DNA from 2 places in the Rossellomorea sp. LjRoot5 genome. Region 2 is predicted to be linked to the other one. Evidence: riboswitches for the same ligand, from Rfam matches in the RefSeq annotation. Region 2 holds a riboswitch; the other holds the start of a gene.
The links. Region 2 has a riboswitch for cobalamin ahead of ACSQ2E_RS10805 (ABC transporter substrate-binding protein). Riboswitches for the same ligand answer to the same signal wherever they lie in the genome.
Positions count from the first base shown of each region.

Region 1: another riboswitch for cobalamin. It lies ahead of ACSQ2E_RS15035 (ribonucleoside-diphosphate reductase subunit alpha); the one in region 2 lies ahead of ACSQ2E_RS10805 (ABC transporter substrate-binding protein).

Region 1 is NZ_CAXUQN020000001.1:2,944,810-2,956,552, reverse strand. It holds gene ACSQ2E_RS15075 (cold-shock protein) at 314-514, shown strand; gene ACSQ2E_RS15070 (3-hydroxyacyl-CoA dehydrogenase) at 697-1,464, shown strand; gene ACSQ2E_RS15065 (acyl-CoA dehydrogenase family protein) at 1,555-2,700, shown strand; gene ACSQ2E_RS15060 (thiolase family protein) at 2,715-3,869, shown strand; gene ACSQ2E_RS15055 (MurR/RpiR family transcriptional regulator) at 3,912-4,766, opposite strand; gene gndA (NADP-dependent phosphogluconate dehydrogenase) at 4,930-6,342, shown strand; gene ACSQ2E_RS15045 (hypothetical protein) at 6,379-6,540, opposite strand; gene ACSQ2E_RS15040 (SurA N-terminal domain-containing protein) at 6,663-7,433, opposite strand; cobalamin riboswitch at 8,005-8,184, shown strand; gene ACSQ2E_RS15035 (ribonucleoside-diphosphate reductase subunit alpha) at 8,329-10,566, shown strand; gene ACSQ2E_RS15030 (ribonucleotide-diphosphate reductase subunit beta) at 10,586-11,623, shown strand; gene ACSQ2E_RS15025 (aldehyde dehydrogenase family protein) at 11,666-11,743, opposite strand, start outside.
Region 2 is NZ_CAXUQN020000001.1:2,095,559-2,107,301, forward strand. It holds gene ACSQ2E_RS10790 (MFS transporter) at 1-82, opposite strand, end outside; gene ACSQ2E_RS10795 (C45 family autoproteolytic acyltransferase/hydolase) at 306-1,367, shown strand; gene msrA (peptide-methionine (S)-S-oxide reductase MsrA) at 1,531-2,061, opposite strand; cobalamin riboswitch at 2,273-2,472, shown strand; gene ACSQ2E_RS10805 (ABC transporter substrate-binding protein) at 2,610-3,575, shown strand; gene ACSQ2E_RS10810 (FecCD family ABC transporter permease) at 3,538-4,596, shown strand; gene ACSQ2E_RS10815 (adenosylcobinamide amidohydrolase) at 4,593-6,062, shown strand; gene ACSQ2E_RS10820 (cob(I)yrinic acid a,c-diamide adenosyltransferase) at 6,116-6,706, shown strand; gene ACSQ2E_RS10825 (LCP family protein) at 6,952-7,905, shown strand; gene proC (pyrroline-5-carboxylate reductase) at 8,368-9,213, shown strand; gene proB (glutamate 5-kinase) at 9,334-10,443, shown strand; gene ACSQ2E_RS10840 (glutamate-5-semialdehyde dehydrogenase) at 10,519-11,743, shown strand, end outside.

The sequences.
Region 1 (11,743 bases), 850 kb from region 2:
ATGAGTGATAAACTTGATAAAACGATCACGTTCCACCAAAAGGACCAGAAGGACGAATAAAGGAAACGCATTCATGTTAAAAAGTGGAATTCATCTTCCGCTATAACTGGCAAAAGAAGCCGGAATCAAATTATGTCAGAGGTCTGACTTTAAAAACTTCCTCTTCATGAACTTGCTTATTTGATTCATTCCTGTTATTCTATAGAAGAATTATTTTTGTCCGGTATACGAGGGAAGAACAAGATTTGGTTTTCACCTGATATCGCAAGAATAGTAATATATTGTGTGTAACGCACTTTAGGAGGCAACAAACATGGAAAATGGTAAAGTAAAATGGTTTAACGCAGAAAAAGGTTTCGGATTCATCGAAGTAGAAGGTGGAGACGACGTATTCGTACACTTCTCAGCGATTCAAGGTGAAGGTTTCAAATCTCTTGACGAAGGTCAAGAAGTATCTTTCGACGTTGAACAAGGTGCTCGTGGACCACAAGCAGCCAACGTACGTAAAGCATAATCTAACTTTACACATTCAAAAACAGACTCATTCGTGAGTCTGTTTTTTTTATGGATCCATGCTTGCATGTAGTGGATAGCCTGCTCTTATCATGAATAGACGGAATTTTTAAAACTTTATATCTTTTTCCTTCATCCAACGCTAAAATAAAACTATAAGCATGCAGAGTGGAGGGAATTAGAATGGAGATGAAAGATTCTGTTGCCGTCATCACAGGGGGAGCATCCGGACTGGGGGAAGCGACGGCACGAAAAATCATGGAAGAAGGGGGAAAGGTTTATATCCTTGACCTCAATGGTAAGAGAAGCTCTACTTTAAAAGAAGAGTATGGGGACTCCATGCGTTTTTATGAAACGGATGTAACAAATGAAGAAAGTGTAAAAGAGGCCCTTAACAGAGTTCTGGAAGAATTCGGGGGAATCAATACAGTTGTGAATTGTGCAGGCATAGCACCGCCTGGAAAAGTCGTGGGGAGAAAAGGGATCCATTCCCTTGAGCAATTTTCCAAAGTAATTGAAGTGAATTTGATCGGTACCTTCAATGTCATTCGCATGACTGCAGAAAAGATGATGCAAAACATACCGAATGAGCATGGAGAAAAAGGTGTGATCGTGAATACCGCGTCTGTTGCCGCATTTGACGGCCAAATCGGTCAGGCTGCTTATAGTGCATCAAAAGGAGGAGTTGTAGGAATGACTCTGCCGATTGCCAGGGAACTTGCAAAGGATGGCATCAGGGTCATGACGATTGCACCAGGATTATTTCACACCCCGATGTTTGACACCCTTCCAGAAGAGGCAAGACAATCCCTTGGAAGCACGGCTCCTTTCCCTAAAAGACTTGGTTATCCATCTGAATATGCTCAGTTGGTGAAAAGCATACTTGAAAACCCAATGTTGAATGGGGAGACGATCCGATTGGACGGTGCCATCAGGATGCCGCCTAAATAACCTGTGAAGACAGTGGAGTGAATGTAGATTCATTCATTATGAATGTAAGCGCTATCCTTTATCCGCCTATATGAAGTGAGGGAGAAACGTATGAAACATCCTTATTTAACCGAAGAACACAGTATATTTCGTCAGGCTCTGAGGAAATTTCTACAAAAGGAAGCTTATCCTTATTATGAGGAGTGGGAGCACAACAGGATAGTTCCCAGATCATTTTGGGAGAAGATGGGGAAACAGGGGTTTCTTTGCCCGGACCTTGAAGAGGAGTATGGGGGAAGCGGGGTCGATTGGGGCTTTTCTGTCATCATTAATGAAGAATTGGAAAGAGTTGGATCCGGCTTGATCGGAATAGGTCTTCATAATGATATCGTAGTCCCTTATATTTCGGAATATGGGACAAATGAACAGAAAAAGAAGTGGCTTCCTTTATGTGCGAGCGGAAAGATGATCACAGCCATTGCCATGACAGAGCCCGGTGCAGGTTCTGATTTAGCCGCCATCAAAACGACAGCCCTACCAGGTGGAGATCATTATATCGTGAACGGGCAAAAGACCTTTATAACCAATGGTATACATGGTGATTTAGTGATTGTGGCTGTAAAAACGGATCTCAGCAGTAAACCGCCCTATAAAGGTGTCAGCTTGTTGGCGATTGAAAGGGATACTCCAGGGTTTTCCAGGGGGCGGAAGCTGGATAAAATCGGGTTGCATTGTCAGGATACAGCGGAACTCATTTTTGAAGATTGTAAGGTACCGAAAGAGAATCTGATTGGAGAGGAAGGCAACGGCTTTCGATATTTGATGAATAAGCTGCAGCAGGAACGGCTTATCGTGGCGATTGCAGCCCAAACGGCTTCAGAAGAAATGTTTTCCCTTACGATGGAATACGTGAAGAGCCGTCAAGCATTTGGAAGACCAGTCAGTCAATTTCAGAATACCCAATTCAAGATGGCAGAAATGGCGACTGATATTGAAATGGGAAGAGCTTTTTTGGATGGGTTGATAGCCGAGCATATGCATGGAATGGATGTGGTAACAAAGGTATCCATGGCCAAGTATAAGCTGACAGAAATGGCTCGTCATATTGCCACAGATTGCATGCAGCTTCACGGTGGATATGGCTATATGGAAGAATATCCGATTGCAAGGCGATATCGGGATATACCGGTTGCAAGCATTTATGCCGGCACCAATGAAATCATGAAAGTGATCATTGCGAAGAATCTGGGGTTATAGAAAGGGAGAGTGGGATGAGAGAAGTTGTCATTGTTGAAGGGGTCCGTTCTGCGGTTGGAAGGAGAAAAGGATCGTTAATGGGGATGAGACCTGACGATTTGGCAGGTGAGATACTTAAAGGATTGGTAGAGAAGTCGGGGGTGGATCCGGATTGCATCGATGATGTCATTCTTGGATGTGTCACTCAGTCTGGAGAACAGGCAGGGGATATTGCCAGGGTGGCTGCGCTTATAGCGGGTTTTCCGATTGAAGTGCCCGGAACAACCATTGACCGCCAATGTGGATCCAGTCAGCAGGCCGTTCATTTTGCTTCACAAGCCATCCTTTCCGGGGATATGGATGTCGTCATTGCAGGTGGGGTAGAGAACATGACAAGAACGCCGATCGGATCTAATTATCAAGGGGCGGATTTCAGTGAAAAGTTAAGGGGAAAACATGAGATCATTCACCAGGGGTTATCAGCAGAGCGAATTGCTGAAAAATATGGTTTTACCCGTGAAGAGTTAGACCGGTTCTCCTATCATAGTCATCAAAAAGCTTTAAAGGCCCAGGTTGAAGGACACTTCGATCGTGAAATTTATGGTGTGAAAGTCGAAGATGAAGACGGAAATCCGTTCTTCTTCACGAAAGATGAAGGACCTAGAAAAGAAACGTCAATCGAAATACTGGGGAAATTAAAACCTGCATTCAAAGATGGTGGCGTCATTCATGCGGGGAATGCCAGTCAAATCAGTGATGGTGCTGCAGCCCTGCTTCTTATGTCGAAAGAAAAAGCCGACGAATTGGGTTTGAAAGCACGTTTCAAGGTTCATACCCGGGTGGTGGTGGGGTCTGATCCGACCCTGATGTTAACGGGGCCCATCCCTGCAACACGAAAAGCCCTGCAAAAAGCGAGGCTGACGGTCGAGGATATTGACATATTTGAAGTGAATGAAGCGTTTGCCCCAGTGGCACTTGCATGGTTGAAGGAGATAGATGCGGATCCTTCCAAGTTAAATCCGAATGGAGGGGCAATCGCCCTCGGCCATCCATTAGGGGCCAGTGGTGCAAGGATCATGGTGAGCATGATGCATGAGCTTGAACGCACGGGAGGAAGATATGGCCTGCAAACCATGTGTGAAGGACATGGCATGGCCAATGCCACAATCATTGAAAGACTGGATGTATAATAATGAGAGGGACGGACCTTTAAAGGTCCGTCCCTCTCATTATTATATTTTTTTTATAGAAATGGCATCACGTATTTTTTGCAGGGATGTTTTGGATAGGTCTTTCCGTTTCTTCATGATGTTCACATAGAGGGCATCCACAATGCTCAGCTGACTGATTCTTGACGCAAGGGCTTCCCCGCGGTATTCAGTTTCCTGTGAGACTGTGAATAACGGAATATCGATCCTGCTGCTCAAGGGAGATTTAGCGAAATGAGTGATACCGATCGTAGTGACATGATTTTTCTTCGCAACCTCCAGCACTTCCAATAGATCTTTATTGGCCCCTGAGTGGGAAATAAACACAATCACATCTTCTTCCGTCAGTTGAGAAGCGGATATCAGCTGCATGTGGGAGTCATTATAAGCGTTAGTGGTCATTCCTGTTCTGAGAAACTTGTGATGGGCATCCATGGCAATGAAGCCTGAACCGCCGGTACCATAAAATTCGATCCTCCTAGCATCTAGCATCGCTTGAACGGCTTGCCGGAATGTTTCTTCTTTCATTATGCGCAATGAGTCTTCAAGGCTTCTCATATTCGACCTGAACACCTTTTGGGCGATGACCCCTTCAGAATCCTCTTCATGGATGGTCTCGTGGATATCCTTGATCGGTGCCACAAGATCAGAGGCGAGTGAAATCTTCATCGCCTGGTAGCCTTTGAAGCCTAATCGCTTGCAGAAGCGGAAAACGGTGGCATCTGCAATTCCGAGATCTTCTGCCACGCCACTGATGGTTGAATGGATAATTTTTTCAGGATTAGCAATAATAAAATCAGCAATCATTTTTTCTTTTTCACTGAATTGTGAGTAATGGGACCGGATTCGTGGAAAACAATGTTGAGCCTGTTCATCCATAGTGGTAGAATACCTCCTGTAAGACATCTGTGAAAATAATTTTAACCTATTTCGCAAAATAAAAAAATATTATTTCATAAAAATCCACCACGGAAATTTATTTCGTATTATAATAATAACGGTGAAGAGATCTATTTACTCGTACTTGAAAGGAATGATCGTAATGACAAAACAACAAATAGGAGTCGTCGGCGTCGGAGTGATGGGAAAGAGCCTCGCCTTAAACTTTGAAAGCAGAGGCTATTCAGTTTCTATATATGATGTGTCTGATGAAAAGGTAAAAGAAGTACTGGACGAGCATCAAGGAAAGAATTTGGTTGGAACACATGATGTAAGTGAATTTGTTCAATCGTTGGAAGTGCCGCGTAAAATTCTCATCATGGTACCTGCCGGGAATATTACGGATAAAGCGATTGATTCATTGCTTCCTCATCTGGATAAAGGAGATATCCTCATCGACGGTGGGAACACGTACTTTGAAGATACCATCCGCCGCAATAAGGCACTGGATGAGAAGGGAATCAACTTCATTGGAGCAGGAGTTTCCGGTGGAGAAGAGGGTGCATTATACGGCCCTGCGATTATGCCAAGCGGCCAGAAAGAAGCGTATGATTTAGTCGAACCTTTCCTGACAGCCATCGCTGCCAAGGTAAAAGGGGATGCATGCAGTACATATATCGGCCCGGACGGATCCGGCCATTACGTGAAAATGGTTCATAACGGAATAGAATACAGTGATATGCAGCTCATTTGTGAAGCGTATTATCTAATGAAGAATGTGCTTGGGTTAAGTGCAACGGAACTTCATGAAATTTTCAAAGAATGGAACGCAGGGGAGCTTGACAGCTATCTGATTGAAATTACAGCCGATATCTTTACGAAGGTGGATGAAGAAACAGGCAAGCCCCTTGTAGATGTCATCTTGGATACTGCCGGTCAAAAAGGGACAGGAAAATGGACGAGCATCAGTTCCCTTGAATTAGGAGTACCATTATCCATCATCACTGAATCTGTTTTTGCCCGTTTCATTTCAGCTATGAAGGAAGAACGTGTGAAGGCGAGCAAGATTCTGAGAGGACCTAAAAATAAAGAGTTTACAGGTAATAAACAGGAGTTCATCGAAATGATCCGCAAGGCCTTATACTTGAGTAAGATTTGTTCTTATGCACAAGGATTCGCGCAGCTTCAATCGGCGTCGGATGAATACGGTTGGGATCTTAAACCGGGTGAGATTTCCATGATCTTCAGAGGTGGGTGCATCATTCGTGCCGGATTCCTTGGAGAAATCAAGAATGCCTATGATCGTGATCCGGGATTGACGAATCTGCTCCTTGATCCATATTTTAAGGAGATTGTAGAAAATTATCAGGATGAAGCAAGGGAAGTAGTGGCAACAGCCATCAAGCTGGGTATTCCTGTACCGGGTCTCGCCAGTGCGTTAGCATATTATGACAGCTATCGTTCTGAATCACTGCCTGCGAATCTCCTACAGGCACAACGGGACTATTTCGGAGCCCATACGTATCAGCGCATTGACAAAGAAGGTACTTTCCATACAGATTGGTTATCAAAATAATAAGAGCGGCCCTGTGGAAATTCACAGGGCCGTTTTTTAATCGTCTTTAGTATCGTGTTTTTTCTTTTCATCGCGCTGGTCTTTTTTTAGTTCATCGATAGGGATGGGATCAACATTTTGTTCGCTTTCATGCTGATCAAGGATACTTTCCTGATCCTGCTCGGCGTTTTCCGGATTTTGATTTGTTCTTTTGGTCATGATGTTCATCCTCCTTTAAATATCGGTTCTTATACCATACCCCCGGGACAGGGAGAAAAACCTCCTGTGGAAGATAGAAAAAAAGAAAAAGCCGCCATAAGAAGGCGGCTTTCAGACATGTGTTAGATTTTCACATCAATTTTAGCATTTTTCTTTAAATCTTCAACATGTTGAACAAGCTTTTCTTGTTTCTTCTGCTGCTCCAACTGTGTCTTGATCTGTGGTTTTACATCTTCGAACTTCGGTGCATCCTTTGCTTGATCCTGTCCTTGTTGACTGGCATATTGATCATAAAACTTCTTCATTTCATCTTCTGTCACTTCGTCGACTTTGATTTCTTTTTCAACGTAGTTTGTGTACTTGATATTCTCAGCAATTTGAGTTTTCAGCTCATCCATGGTAAATCCGGCTTTCTTCATGGCTTCTTCGAATTGCTTTTCATCTTTGTATTGCTTTTTCACTTCTTCGAGCTGCTTATTGATTTCATCATCCGTCGCTTTATAGCCTTTTTCCTCGGCCTGTTGCATAAGAAGGGTTTGACCGACTATGCTATCGATGGTTTGATCTTTGATTTTTTTGGCAGCATCCTTATTTGTCGGGTCCTGTCCCATTTGTTGATACTGCATCTGAGATTGAGCCAACACATTGTTGAAATCTTCACCTTTGATTTTTTCGTCGTTGACAATGGCGACGATCTTATCTTTTTCCACCTTTTGTTTATCCATTTTCTTTTGCATTTCTTCCATCTTTTTCGCTTGATCTTCTTGAGCCTTTTTGTCAGAAGCTTCTGTTTTTGGTTTATCGTCAGCTTTTTGGCTCTCCTCATTCGAACCGCAAGCGGCTAGTCCAATTGTTAATAATCCCACTAGTAAAGTCGTTAATAGTTTCTTCATAATAGACTCCTCTCAGAACTAAGGTGTGATTTATAAAAAAAATCACTTAATGGGCATTGTAAATGAAAAATGCGTAAAAAGAAAGTATTTAGGTCAAAAAGTATTGATTGTAATCTGGATGAAATACGGATGAAACGCAGTTCCTCCTTCAGTACACTGAAATATATAGGGAGTATAATTCCTCTTAAAATGATAAAGCAGGAGGAATATTACATTCATACGTTCAAAAAAAGAGGTTGTTTAAATCGAGTGTTTCTCCATTTAAACAACCTATCAAGAATATTGGGGACCAAAGAATACTGTCAAACAACCTTCTATTTGAATTATAGAGAAGGAATCCACTTACCTCAACCCACATATAAGTAAATGTGGACGGACCACTGTCCGTTTGGAGGCACTATTCCATCATCTTCTTTCCTTTTCAGGGAAAATAATAATTATAAGCATATTCCAGGGGGCATTTTGAGAAAATAAAAATTAATAGATTTACTTGAAAATCCATTTTGAATCATATATGATAGTTAAGGACACAACATTTGGTGTCTATTTATTTTTTAATAACTATATATTGATTATAACCTGTAAATAAGGTGTCTGATGAGACTTAAAAGGGAATCTGGTGAGAATCCGGAGCTGTCCCCGCAACTGTATGTGCTGACGAAATAAGGAACTGCCACTGTCGTATCGATGGGAAGGCCTTAGAGTAGGGTGAAGCGCGAGTCAGGAGACCTGCCTTATTTAACACGTGTTATCTTCTTCGGGAATTGGGAGGATAAAGCGAGGATTGCAATAGGCTGAAGTCTATTTATATCTCCGTATTTTTTAAAGCCCCTCCTTCTTGAAGGATGGGCTTTTTTTGACTCCTTCCCACTCTAAGAAACGGGAGGAATGTATCATGACATTCACAATGGTAAAGCAAAAAGAAGTGGAAGGGATCCTTCATAGCCTTAGCAAACAGTTTCCCAACCTGGATTTCACAGAATTCCATGAGAAAATGACGAAGTATACAAATCAGCAGGAGGAACGGACCAAAGAACAGCTCCATCATTTCATGATCCTGACAGCGATCGAACGTATCACGGCACTTGAACCGGATTGGACCTATGTGGCTGCATCCTTGTACATCAAGGGTTTATATCAAAAAGTTTCCTTATCGAGGGGGAAATCAGAAGATAATCTACCCGGCTCATTTTATCAAGTGATGAAAGATTTAACTGCGGACCAGTTATATTCCCCGGCACTACTGGATTCATATAGTAAGGAAGAAGTGGATTACTTAGGTTCCATACTGGACTTCAACAGGGATTATCTCTTTACTTACATAGGGATCGTTACACTTTCCGAGAGGTATTTGACAAAGTCCCATAATGGAAGAGTGCTGGAGCTGCCCCAAGAGCGATTTATGGTCATTAGTATGACCTTATACATGAATGAGGAAAAAGAAAAAAGAATCTCGTTGATTGAAGAAGCGTATTGGGCACTATCAAATCTGTATATGACCGTGGCAACCCCTACGTTTGCGAATGCAGGAAAAAGTCATGGCCAGCTATCCAGCTGTTTCATTGATACAGTGGAAGATGACTTAAGAAGCATTTATGACAGTAATACTGACGTTTCCACTCTTAGCAAGAATGGAGGGGGCCTTGGAATTTATTTGGGGAAGGTGCGTAGCAGAGGAAGTGATATAAAAGGCTTTAAAGGAGTGAGCTCGGGGGTTATACCCTGGATGAAACAACTGAATAATACGGCGGTATCCGTCGATCAACTGGGTCAGCGTCAAGGTGCGATCGCCGTTTATTTGGATGTATGGCATAAAGACATTTTTCCTTTTCTGGATACCCGGTTGAACAATGGAGACGAAAGGCAAAGGACCCATGATCTTTTCACGGGAGTTTCCTTACCGGATGTGTTTATGGAACAGGTGGAGAAGAGAGAGGATTGGTATTTATTCGACCCTCATGAAGTGAAGGTAGTCATGGGCTTTTCCCTGGAAGACTACTACGACGAAACAGCAGGGGCTGGTTCTTTTCGGGAGAAGTATTGGGAATGTGTCGCCAACCCAACCCTTTCACGGGAAGAGATGCCTGCCATTGAAATCTTCAAGCGGATCATGATTTCTCAGCTCGAAACGGGGACTCCGTATATGTTTTACCGTGATACCGTTAACCGTATGAATGCCAATCCCCATAAAGGGATGATCTATTGCAGTAACTTATGTACGGAAATCGCTCAGAATATGAGTGCGACTGTGATGGAGGAAGAAGTGATACAAGATGGAAAAATCGTCACGTATAAGTCTCCGGGAGATTATGTCGTTTGCAATCTTGCATCCATTTCTTTAGCCAAGACCATAATGGATGATGAGCTTGAGAGAGTGGTGGCAATAGGCGTAAGATTACTGGATAATGTGATTGACTTAAACGATCTTCCCGTCCTGCAGGCCCGAATCACCAATCAACAGTACAGGGGAATCGGATTGGGAACATTCGGATGGCATCATCTCCTTGCCTTGAAGGGATTGAAGTGGGAAAGCAGGCAAGCGGTTGAGTATTGTGATTCCCTTTATGAAAAGATAGCTTATTACACGATAAAAGCAAGTCATGACCTGGCAAAAGAAAAGGGGAGCTATCCTTATTTCGACGACTCGGACTGGTCCACGGGAGAATATTTTATTAAACGGAAATATTCAAGTGAGAAATGGATTGAATTGAGGGATGGGATTATAGCCAAAGGGATACGCAATGGATATTTAATGGCGGTTGCACCCAATTCCTCAACCTCGATGATTGCAGGTTCCTCTGCCAGCATCGATCCGATATTCAGGCTAGAGTATTCTGAAGAAAAGAAAGATTACAAGATTCCTGTGACTGCTCCCGATCTGTCCCCGGAAACGACCTGGTATTACAAGACCGCTTATCATGTGGATCAACATTGGAGTGTGGAACAGAACGAAAAGAGACAGAGGCATATCGATCAAGGGATTTCATTTAATCTGTATGTACGTAATGACATCAAGGCTAAAGAATTATTAGATCTTCATCTGGATGCATGGAAGTCGGGATTGAAAACCACTTACTATGTAAGGTCTACGTCCGTATCCAATTTTGAAGAATGTGAAAGTTGTCATAGCTAGCAGGGGAGGAAGAGGTAAGATGGAAGAATTGACACAACGGGTCTTGATTGATTCACAGGCCCCAAATAAATCAACGGGTATCGTAAACGGGGAAAGCTCCAATATATTAAACTGGGATGACGTCCGCTTTCCCTGGGCCTACCCAAAATATAAAAGAATGCTCGGGAATTTCTGGACCCCTTTTGAAATCAATATGGCTAAAGATATCAAGCAGTTCCCGACTTTATCAAAGAACGAGCAGGAATCCTTTTTAAAAATCATTGGGCTCCTGGCTCTGCTTGATAGCGTTCAAACCGATTATGCGGGAAAAGTGGCAGATTATCTGACGGATTCGAGTTTAAACGCGCTCATGATCATCCTGGCTCAGCAAGAAGTCGTGCATAACCATTCCTACAGCTATGTGTTATCCAGCATCGTGTCAAAAAGTGAGCAAAATGAAGTGTTTGACTTTTGGAAAAACGATCCCATTCTGTTGAAGAGGAATGAATTTATCACAAATGGCTATAAAGGGTTTGTGGAATCACCGACTGTTCAGAATCTATTAAAGTCAATCATTTATGATGTCGTCCTGGAAGGATTGTTCTTCTATTCAGGTTTTGCTTTTTTCTATCATTTAGCAAGAAACCAAAAGATGGTCGCAACCAGCACGATGATCAATTATATCAATCGTGACGAACAGCTCCATGTCGGCTTGTTCGAAAAAATATTTAAAGAAGTGTTGAATGAAAATCCCTCTTATCAGACGGAAGAGCTGCGTACTTTCGGGATGGAATCATTCCAACAGGCAGCCTACCTCGAAATAGAATGGGGGAGGGAAATCATTGGATCCAATATGGAAGGGCTTTTAATGAGTGATTTGGAGGACTATATAAAATTCATGGCCAATAAAAGAGCGAAGCAATTAGGTTTTGACGAACCATTCGACGGCTACAAAACGAATCCGCTTAAATGGATCATAGCGTATCAGGAAGTCGATAGGGGAAAGACCGATTTCTTTGAACAAAGATCAAGGCAGTATACTAAAACATCGGATGCAAATGGATTTGATGAGCTGTAATGGGGACATAAAAAAAAGCGAGTCGGCATGACTCGCTTTTTGTTATCTTTTTTCAATGAAAGGACCATAATCCCTTCTCTTATGTTGAACGGCCACCCATTTCACAGTCGTGAATTCTTC
Region 2 (11,743 bases):
GTTGAAGAAAACTGATTGTGCCAAAAAAAGAAATCCAAAATAACACCCGAATGTTATGGGCTGCAAGTGTTTGTTTCGTCATAATTTGTCTCCTGCTTCCTGTGTTTTTATATTTCCCGGAAGAAGGAGCGTCGTTTCGTTAATCCAGAACGTTCACTCCTTCTTGAAATAGTGAAAGTGTTTTGAATGTTTTTTGCATGATATTTCCTCCTCGTATTTTATGAATCAAGTGTAGCATAAGCAGGAGAAAAAGAAGAAGTTTTTATTCGATATTATCCTTTATTCGCAGAAAGGGGCGTGGGTCAATGAAAGAGGTTGTTATAGACGTATTGCAGTCCAGAGGGACCTATTATGAGATTGGTGTTCAATTCGGTAAGGAACTCCGTCAGTCGCCACTCTATTCCCACCATCAAAAGAGACGAAAGAAGTCATTGAGAGATTATAATGTAAAGATGGATGAAGCAGAGAGACTACTCCGACATTTCGCACCCGGATTATGGGATGAATTAAATGGACTATCCTATGGTTTACAGTGGTCATTGGCTGATACCATACATGAATATTCGGGCTTTCAACAGGAGTGGGTGAATTCAGGTTGTTCGTCTTTGGCGAAGGATGGAATTTATGTGAGGAATTATGATTATCACCCGAAAACGTATGAAGGCAGGCTTTTACTTGTGAAGCCTGCGGGTGGATATGCATCTATCGGATTTTCAGGAAGGGGAATCGGACGAATAGACGGGTTGAACGAAAAAGGATTGGCAGTCGGTTTTCATTTCGTGAATCGAATAAAGCCGGGAGAAGGGTTCATTTGTACAACGATCGCCCGCATCCTTCTGGACACATGTAAAAATACAGACGAAGCCATCGAAGTATTGCGCAGGCTCCCACACAGACACAGTTTTAACTATTCTCTATACGACCAAAGTGGCAAAGCTGCCGTGGTAGAAGCTTCTCCGAGAGGTATAGGGGTGTATCACCATTCAACCTTAAGTTGTACCAACCATTTTCAGATGAATCATATGAAAAAGGATAACAGACATTATTTAAAGGACTCTCAAAAGAGGCTGGATATATTACGGACCGTGCAGGAAAAGGCATTAACTATGAAGGAGGCATTCAACCTGTTTAACCGAGGAGACAGCCCGATTTTCAAGAAAGCGTATGATGCTTGGGCAGGAACGATTCATACATGTGTCTTTCAATGTGAATCACTGCGATGCTTAATCGGATTTGGAGAAAGTTCCAATGGAGTGGTGGTGGACTTTCAAGATTGGATCAGGGGAAGTGATATTCCCATCCGGAAAATTTCAGGGGAGTTCGATACAAACGAGCCGTTCTTATTTATGGAAGAAGTGCAGGAATAAGGGGGGAACCGAGCAAATCAAGGGATTTACGGCTTAACATTGTGGAGGACTTCCTCGGTTCTTATTTTTAAAATGTGCCTATTCATAAAAATGTATGAGCGGTTCTAAATAAAAAAACTCCTTTCTATAGCCATTAGTTTGGCAAAAGGAGTTTTTCATGCTATTAATTGTTTTTCCAATTTCCATCTATGAATTCATCGCGCCCAGACTTTGCGCGATCTTGATTGTATTCCTCTGGATTCGTTTTATAGAATTTTTGATGGTAGTCTTCTGCCGGATAAAAGGTTGTGGCAGGAAGGATTTTGGTGACGATTGGCTTTTTGAATCGTCCGCTTTCTTCTATCGTGTTTTTGGACCCCGCAGCTAATTGTTTCTGGTGTTCATTGTGATAGAAGATAGCTGTTCGGTACTGTTCGCCGCGATCATGGAATTGACCACCATCATCAGTCGGGTCGATCTGGGGCCAGTATAGCTCCAATAGCCTTTCGTAAGGAAACAGAGCGGGATCAAAGGTGATCTGAACCACTTCATAATGCCCGCTGTCACCGGCTTTAATATCCTCATACGAAGGGTCTTTTAGATGACCGCCCGAATATCCCGATACGACATCAATGATCCCTGGCTGCTCATCGAACGGCTTTACCATGCACCAAAAACACCCTCCTGCAAAGGTAGCGACTTCTCTATCATTCATTTAATAAACCTCCTGTACCATATGTAAAGCAGTAAAGCGATAGCTTGAACAGATTCTACCACGAAAGCATCAAAGGAACAATCAAAATAGCTTGTCTAAAGGAGATGCTACTATTATTACGAACAGCCAATTCTACAATTTTCAACAATTTCATGAAAATACATTTCCTAACCAAGGGAATTTGTGTATAATTCTTTTGAACGGAACAATTAAATAAGTTACGAGATCAGGTGAAGCGGTAGATATGAACTCTTCTTAGCTTCTTAATAGGGAAGTTGGTGTAAATCCAACGCGGTCCCGCCACTGTAAATGGGAGTGAGCTGAAATTATACCACTGTGCAGACATGTACGGGAAGGTGTCAGCAAACTATGACCATGAGCCAGGAGACCTGCCTGATTTTAATCGCACCAAATCTACGCGGATAGAAAGGTGTAATATGCATGTTTCATGTAATGAAAACCTTTTTATGCATCTTACACAACATCTCTAGTCCACTGGAGATGTTTTTTTGTCTGTCAATATGTTGAGAAACAGGGGGAATAAGGAAATGAAACACACATTAAAGGCCTTTCTTGCATTGTTAGTAGCCATCGGATTCTTGACAGCATGCGGAACGAATGACGGCGATCAAACGAAGAAAAAAGAAACAGCAGAAGTTACTCAGGATGAATCCGGGTATCCTTTATCGTTGGATGACGCGCTTAATAATAAAGTCACGCTGGAAGAACAACCTAAACATATCGTTTCATTAATTCCGAGTAATACTGAGATTTTATTCGAGCTTGGGCTAAATAAGGAAATTGTCGGTGTCACAGATTTTGATAACTTTCCGAAAGAAGCCGCCGATAAAGAAAAAATCGGTGGAATTGAGTTTAACGTAGAGAAAATCGTCAGCTTAGATCCAGACCTGGTTCTTGCCCACGAATCTACTGCAAAATCAGCAGAGGAAGGTTTGAATCAGTTGAAAGATGCCGGAGTGAATGTATTCATCGTCCAAGACGCTAAAAGTTTTGAAGAAGTATATAATACAATTCAGGATATCGGGACACTTGTCGGTAAGGAAAATCAGGCGGATTCCGTTGTTTCTGAAATGAAGTCAGATTTGGATTCCATTCAGGAAAAAGCAAGTGAAGTATCCGAAAAGAAGAAGGTCTATGTGGAAGTTTCACCTTCACCTGACATTTATTCAACAGGTAAGAATACGTTCATAGATCAAATGCTTTCAATGGTCAATGCGGAAAACGTGATGAGCGATCAAGAAGGTTGGGTACAGGTGAACCAGGAAGCTGTCATTTCGTCAAACCCTGACGTAATCATCACTACATATGGTTATTACAGTGAAAATCCGAAAGAACAGATAATGGGAAGAGAAGGATGGGAAGATGTGACGGCAGTTAAGAATGGAGATGTTCACGATGTCCATTCAGATTTAGTCACCCGGACCGGTCCAAGATTGGTTGAAGGAGTAGAGGAAATTGCAAAATCGATCTATCCAGAGGTATTTGCAGAATAAAATAGGGATTACATACGGATTGGCAGGGCTATTCATACTCACAGCGATGCTTGCAGGCATTTCGATCGGTACGATATCGATTCCACCGATGGATATTGTATACATCGTAGGTTCGAAGTGTTTCGGTTTTCAATTACCTGATACGGTCGATCCCATGTTTGTGAACATCGTATATACCATCCGACTCCCGAGAGTATTGTTGGCTCTATTGGTCGGAAGCTCCTTAGCCATTGCAGGGGCGTCTTTTCAAGGGCTATTACGTAATCCTCTGGCTGATCCATATACACTGGGTGTGTCTTCAGGAGCTTCGGTAGGGGCAGTTATCACATTGTTTTTCCATTGGAGTATTCCGTTCATCGGGAAGTTTACGCTTCCCTTTTTCAGTATTGTTTGTTCAATCATCACCGTATTTCTCGTTTTATGGTTCGCCCAAAAGGTTGAAAAGACCATGAAGGTCGAAACCATTATATTGACAGGAATCATCTTCAGCTCGTTTCTTGGCTCGGTGATTTCATTGATGATCGCACTCACAGGTGAAGAACTAAGGCAGATCATCGGCTGGCTTCTTGGAAGTGTATCCATGAGAGGATGGGATTATGTTGCGATCATCTTGCCTTTTTTTCTCATTGGAGTGGGGTTACTCATTCTAAACGGCAAGGAATTGAACGGGATGAGCTTCGGGGAAGAACAGGCCCGTCATATCGGTATCTCGGTTCAAAAAAGGAAGCTGATCATTTTGATTGCCGGAAGCATCCTGACGGGGGCAGCAGTCGCCGTATCGGGAACGATCGGATTTGTTGGACTTGTGATTCCTCATTTTCTGCGAAGAATAGTAGGACATGATCATTTGCATTTACTTCCCCTATCAATCCTTGTGGGTGGAGGGTTCCTCGTTCTCGCAGACCTGCTTTCCAGAACGATCATCGCTCCGACCGAACTTCCGATTGGAGTGATTACCGCCTTGGTCGGCGCACCGATGTTTGCTTATATTCTTTTAAAGAAAAGGGGTCTTTCATCATGATCGATGTAAACGGGGTTTCAGTTGGGTACGACGGTCATAAGATCGTGGAAGACATAAATTTTCATATAGAAAAAGGAGAGTTCTTTGGAATACTTGGTCCGAATGGGAGTGGGAAGACGACCTTACTGAAAGCGATGACGGGTGTTCTTCCTTTGATGGATGGAGCAATCACATTGAAGGAAAAACCACTTCATCACTTTTCTTCGAGAGAATTGGCTACGCATGTAGCGGTATTACCACAGATATCGACTGAAACATTTTCATATGAAGTAAGGGAAACGGTGATGCTTGGGAGATATGCTCATCAGAAAGGTTTCTTTAAGGCTACGACTGACCGGGATGTTGAAATGGTCGACAAAGTGATGGAGCAGACAGGGATTTCTACGTTTCAGAACCGCTATCTTCATGAATTGTCAGGTGGCGAGCGACAACGGGTGTTCCTCGCCCAGGCTCTTGCCCAGGAACCTCAAATCTTACTACTGGATGAGCCTACTAATCATCTTGATCTTTCCTATCAGAAGTCCCTATTGGATTTGATTAAAACTCAAACAGATCAGGAAAAACTAACGGTGGTGGCCATTTTTCACGATTTGAATTTAGCGAGCCTATACTGTGATCGTTTACTGCTATTGGACCAGGGCAAAATGAAACTTCTTCACCACCCTGAGGAAGTGCTGAAAGAAGAACATATCGAAGAAGTATATCATACGAAGGTTCAGAAACACGCTCATCCATTGGTGGCCAAACCACAGATGGTGATCGTACCCGAAGGCCCCCTCACTGAGAACCTGATTTTGGATGAAAGGTATTTGACATTGACAGAAGAATACATCCTTTTCTCGGCACCATTTCCGTTGAAATGTATGTCTTCGGGTATTATTGGAGCAGGAATCGGTTGGTACGCTCATTTTATGAACCGTCGGGTACCCGTTGATTATGACTGCCGGGATTACAAACAAGATATGAATGAGTATCTCGTAACGAAAGAACTGGATCCGTCTTTATCTGTCGGTATGATGACGGCTCTGAATTTAACTAACATGACTTGCGAGCGGTTTGAAATGAAGGGGAAATCGATTTTCGTCGTCGTGACCGCAGGTGTTGGAAATGCCATGGATGTATCAGCGAGTTTTCAATATGATATTGAGTCTAAAACGGGTACGATCAATACCTGGGTCTTCATTAATGGGAATTTATCAGATGAAGCATATATCGAAGCCCTCGTCACATCCACGGAGGCAAAGGTGAAAGCACTGAATGATATGGATATAAGGGACAAAAGGAAAGGAAATGTAGCAACCGGAACACCTACAGACAGCATTCTGATTGCTTCCAGTCAAAAAGGGGAGCTTGAACCTTTTGCAGGACCGATTACTCCAATAGGAAAGTTGATTGGCAGAGGAGTTTATGAAGTAACTAAAAAAGCCATCCAACGTTATATGGGTAAAAACGGGGAAGGTCATTAAAAAGTGTGCAAAAAGCATGGCTACATAATTAACAGAAGGGGAGAGAAGTTTTGATGCAACTTTATACAAGAACCGGGGACAAAGGTCAGACAAGTTTAATCGGGGGAAGGGTCGATAAGGATCATATCCGGGTCGAAGCATACGGGACACTGGATGAAGTAAATTGCTTCGTTGGTCAGGCAATTTCTGAATTGGATCATGAGCGTTTTGACGATATAGTGATGGATTTAGTTACTATCCAGAACGAACTCTTTGACTGCGGTGGAGATTTATCCAATGTATCAAAAAAGAGAAGAAACAAGCTTCAAATTGATTCCGTACATGCTTTGGAAGAAAAGATAGACGATATGATCAAAGAAGCTCCACCTCTTGAAAAGTTCATACTCCCGGGTGGTACGAAGGCTTCTGCAAGTATTCATATTGCCCGTACCGTTGCAAGGAGGGCAGAGAGGTGTATCGTATCCCTTTCGAAGACAGACGGAGACTTTTCTGTGGTTACGTTACAATATATCAACCGACTATCAGACTACTTTTTTGCCTTGGCACGCGTGATCAATCATCGCAGTAACGTGAAAGACGTAGAATACTTACGCAGTGCCAACGTATTTTCTACCGGTAAAGTTAAGAAAAACATCGAAAAGTAGTTCGAATACTCTCTTTTTCTTCTTGTAATTAGAGGGGATTATAGAAAGTATGCAATTGTTTATTAATGAAGAGAACAACTAAATACTTTTAAAGATATTTATGGTAAACTATATTCTCGGGGTGGACCGGTATGGAGAAAAGTGTTAGTTTATCCAGTATTCAGTGATTGTCAATTTCAATTGTATAGAGTACTATTTCATATTATCATCGGTTCATCATGAATGTCATAAAAGTAGGTGAAGAAATGGAGTCACGACTAGATCGAAAGACCAAAAAGAAAAAACGTGGAAGAAAAGTGATTTTGGTATTATTAATCCTTATTTTCAGTTTGATCGGTTACGCTGCTTTTCAATTTTACAGTGGTTATAAAATGGCTGGTGAAGACCAGATGCAGAAAGATTATAAATTCAACGGAGTAAAAGATGAAAATGGGAAAGTTAACGTTTTGTTATTGGGAGTCGATAGCAGGGGCGAGGAGAAATCAAGGACAGACACCATGATGCTCGCACAGATTGATCCAAAAACAAATGAAACCAAACTCGTATCTTTTATGAGAGATATTTATGTAGAAATACCAGGTTATAAAAATTATAAACTGAATACGGCATTTTATTTAGGTGGTCCTGAATTGCTGCGCAAGACGATTAAACAGAACTTTGATTTGGATATTCAGTACTATATGATTGTCGATTTTAAAGGTTTTGAACAGTCAGTCGACATCCTTGCACCAAAAGGAATTGAAATGGATGTTGAAAAAGCCATGTCAGAAAACATCGGTGTTTCCCTCGAACCGGGTGTCCAAAACCTGAACGGAAAAGAATTACTCGGCTATGCCAGATTCCGTCATGATGGAAATGGTGACTTCGGAAGGGTTGAAAGACAGCAAAAAGTGATTGCTGCCCTTAAAGATGAAGCCTTATCCATCGGAGGCGTAACAAAGCTTCCGAAAATGGCAGGATCCATTCAGCCATATATTCAGACGAATATGAGTAAACTGGATCAAATCTCAATCGCGAAAGATATCCTCCTTACTAACAGTAGTGATATGGACAAGCTAACCTTGCCAGTAGAAGGTTCATATACAAATGGAAGTTACAGTGGAGTGGGCTCCGTTCTCGAAATTGACTTTGAAGAAAATATTCAAGCTTTAAAAGACTTCCTGAGTGGAAAAAGCTCAGACGATACAACAAACGAATAAATCTGAAAATCCCGTTAAGCATTCAAAGGCTTAACGGGATTTTTTTGCTTTAGAGTGGACTTGATGGAACGGACTCTGGAACTGCGCTAACAGGGATCAAGGTGAAAAATCAATCCATTACCAATCAAACCCTAAAAGTATAAATTCTGATTATACGCTCTCTCAGCCAATCTAGAGCCTTCAGAAGGAATCTGAATAAAATAAATGGTAATGATAACGCTTCCACTAGCTATTTCGGCTAATTCCTTACTACTTCCTTTAATGCTCTTGATATCATTCATCAGCATGTTACGATTATAAACGTTGTGAACAAAACACCCGCCAAACAAGGTTTTTGGCGACATGAAACAACCATGATCTTAAAAATTTTTTCTTAAAATTTACATTAAATGTTCGATTGAAAACGAAAAAAAGTGTTTTGAGAAGAACTTACCATAAAATAAGGAACGGGAGTGGATATGATTGTTAAATAATAAAACGATAGCATTTCTGGGTGCAGGTAATATGGCTGAAGCAATGATTTCAGGAACAGTACAGAGTGGAAAGATTCCAGCTGATCAAATCATTGTTTCCAATAGAAGCAATTACGGAAGACTTCAAGAAATGAAAGCTAAATATGATATCACTGCAATAACGAAAGACGATCTGCCCTTTAACGAAATAGATATCCTCATTCTTGCAATGAAGCCAAAGGATATCGATAAAGCATTAGATTCCATCAATCACCTGGTCAGAAATGATACGGTGATCATGTCGGTACTGGCAGGGATCACGACTTCCCATATGGAAGTACAGTTACCTGCAGGTCAGCCTGTCATCCGTGTCATGCCAAATACATCAAGTATGCTGAAGGAATCTGCAACGGCAATCAGTGCCGGAAGATTCACTTCAAGAGAAGATATGGAGAACGCAGAAGAATTATTATCAAGCATCGGAGAAGTATTCGTCATCGAGGAGAGCCAGATGGACATCTTCACCGGAATTGCCGGAAGCGGTCCAGCTTACTTCTACTATTTAATGGAACATATCGAAAAGACGGGTGCTGAAGCAGGATTAGACCCGAAATTGGCTCGTAAAATCGGAGCTCAAACCATTTTTGGAGCAGCCAAAATGATGTTGGAGCGAGAAGAATCACCAACTCAACTAAGAGAAAATGTAACATCCCCAAACGGTACTACGGCTGCAGGACTTGATGCATTAGCTCAGTTCGGTGGAGGTAAAGCCATCTCAGAAGCTGTTAAGGGAGCAGAAAAACGCTCGAAAGAAATCAGCTCATCCTTACAGTCTAAAGAATTAGTCACAAGCTAATAACCCAACTTATAACAAACACCTCATATATATTATTTACCAACCATACTCGAAATACAGGTCTGTCCCTGCATATAGAAAGAGGGGCAAGGGACGGACCTTATTACTAGGAGTGATTGAATGTCCCAAAATAAGAAACGTATCGTGATTAAGATTGGAAGTAGTTCATTGACAAGCTTACATGGAGAAATGAGCCGCAGGAAGCTTGAGCGACTTGTGGATGAGGTTGTCCGCTTAAAGGATGACGGTCATGAAGTCTTGCTTGTTTCGTCAGGAGCAGTTGCAGCAGGTTATCGGAAATTGGGTTGCTTGACACGTCCAAGTTCGTTGCCTGAGAAGCAGGCCGCAGCAGCTATTGGCCAAGGGCTATTAATTGAAGCGTATTCTGATCTGTTAATTTCAAATGGATATGTGGCTTCTCAAATTCTGATCACTCGTAGTGATTTTTCTGATGAAGATCGATATAACAATGCAAGAAACACGATTAATGTCCTACTCGAAAGAGGGATTATCCCGATTGTGAATGAAAATGATACTGTAACGATTGACCGTTTGAAATTCGGAGATAATGACACACTATCCGCCAAAGTCGCTGCACTAGTTGATGCTGATCAACTCATCATTCTATCAGATATTGATGGGCTATATGATTCGGATCCACGTAAAAATCCAGAAGCTGAACTGCTGGAGAGTGTGACTGAAATCACGGAAGATATTGAAGACATGGCAGGAGAGCCGGGAAGCTCAGTCGGTACTGGCGGCATGAGATCAAAGATCGATGCATTTAAGATTACAATGGCATCAGGCATACCTGCGTTCCTTGGTAAATCCGGACATACTAACATCATTTATGATGCTGTTCAGCATACGGCGAAAGGAACCTATTTTGAATCGACGGAAGATTCGGTCAATCTTGATTCCAAAAAGCAATGGATTGCGTTCAATTCGGGTCCAGAAGGTGAAATCACTATCGATGCAGATGCGAAAGACCGTATCTTGGAACAGAAAGAAAGCTTAACCATCGATGATATTTATACTGTGAAAGGCCGTTTTGATAAGGGTGCAGTCGTACGCATCCTGGATAACCGCAACGAAGAAGTCGGTCTTGGAATGGTCAACTATCGTTCCGGCCAACTGAAGAATCCTACAGACATAAAAGCCGATGAGATCGCAGTAGAAATTGATCAGCTCGTATGCCATGTGGAATTTCCCATTCCAGTAGGGGTTTAATTGATTACAAATATAATAATTATAAAATTGATTCATTTAAGTATATAGCTTTTTAAAATAATCAGGAGGTATTTGATGACTTTAACTGTAGAAAAAACCGATGTGAAAAAACAGGCTGTATTGGCTAAAAAAGCTTCTAAGACGCTAAGCATGCTGACAACGGAACAAAAAAATAAAGCCCTTCATATCCTTGCCGACCATTTAGAAGCAAACTACGGATCCATTCTAAAACAGAACGAAAAAGATCTTGAGAGAGGCAGGGAGAAAGGATTTGAAGCGGCCTTTATGGATCGTTTATCTCTCTCTAAAGAACGGGTTGAAGACTTTGCAAGCGGTCTTCGCCAAGTGGCTGACCTGGAAGACCCGACTGGTAAAGTGGTTTCAGATTGGAACTTGGAAAATCAGCTGCAAGTTCAAAAAATGACCGTTCCGCTCGGTGTCATCGGAATGATTTATGAGGCGCGGCCGAACGTGACGGTGGACGCTACAGGTCTTGCATTGAAATCAGGTAATGCCATCATCCTGAAAGGTGGATCGAATGCCATAACGTCTAATAAAGCCATTGTGGACGTTATGCATGAGGCATTGGAACAAACAGATATCCCAAAGGATGCCGTACAATTCATCAACACTACAGATCGCGAGGCAACAAGTGAATTATTTACAATGAAAGAACATATTGATGTGCTGATTCCCCGTGGAGGTGGTGCATTGATCAACGCCGTCGTCAATAATGCAACGGTCCCTGTCCTGGAGACAGGAGTAGGGAACTGTCACATATATATTGATAAGGAAGCTGAACTGGAAAAAGCATTGAACATCATCATTAATGCCAAAACGGATCGACCGGCGGTTTGTAATGCGGCTGAAACCGTCATTCTTCATGAGAAATGGTTCGATGAACATAAGGATGCCTTTGTTGAAAAATTGAAAGATCATCGTGTTGCCATTCATGGTGACGAAAAAGTGGTTGAAGTGATCAAAGATGCCAAACTTGCAGGCGAAGAAGATTGGGCAAACGAATATTTAAGTCTTGATATTGCCGTTAAAGTTGTGTCTTCACTAGATGAAGCCGTGGAACATATAGAGGAATACGGTACCAAACATTCAGAAGCGATTGTGACTGAAAACAATGAAACAGCAAAAAAATTCATGATGCTCGTTGATGCCGCTGCTATATATCATAATGCATCTACACGTTTCACAGATGGGGGAGCATTAGGATTCGGTGCTGAAATTGGTATTTCAACTCAGAAGTTGCATGCAAGAGGTCCGATGGGGCTTCCAGCGTTAACAACAG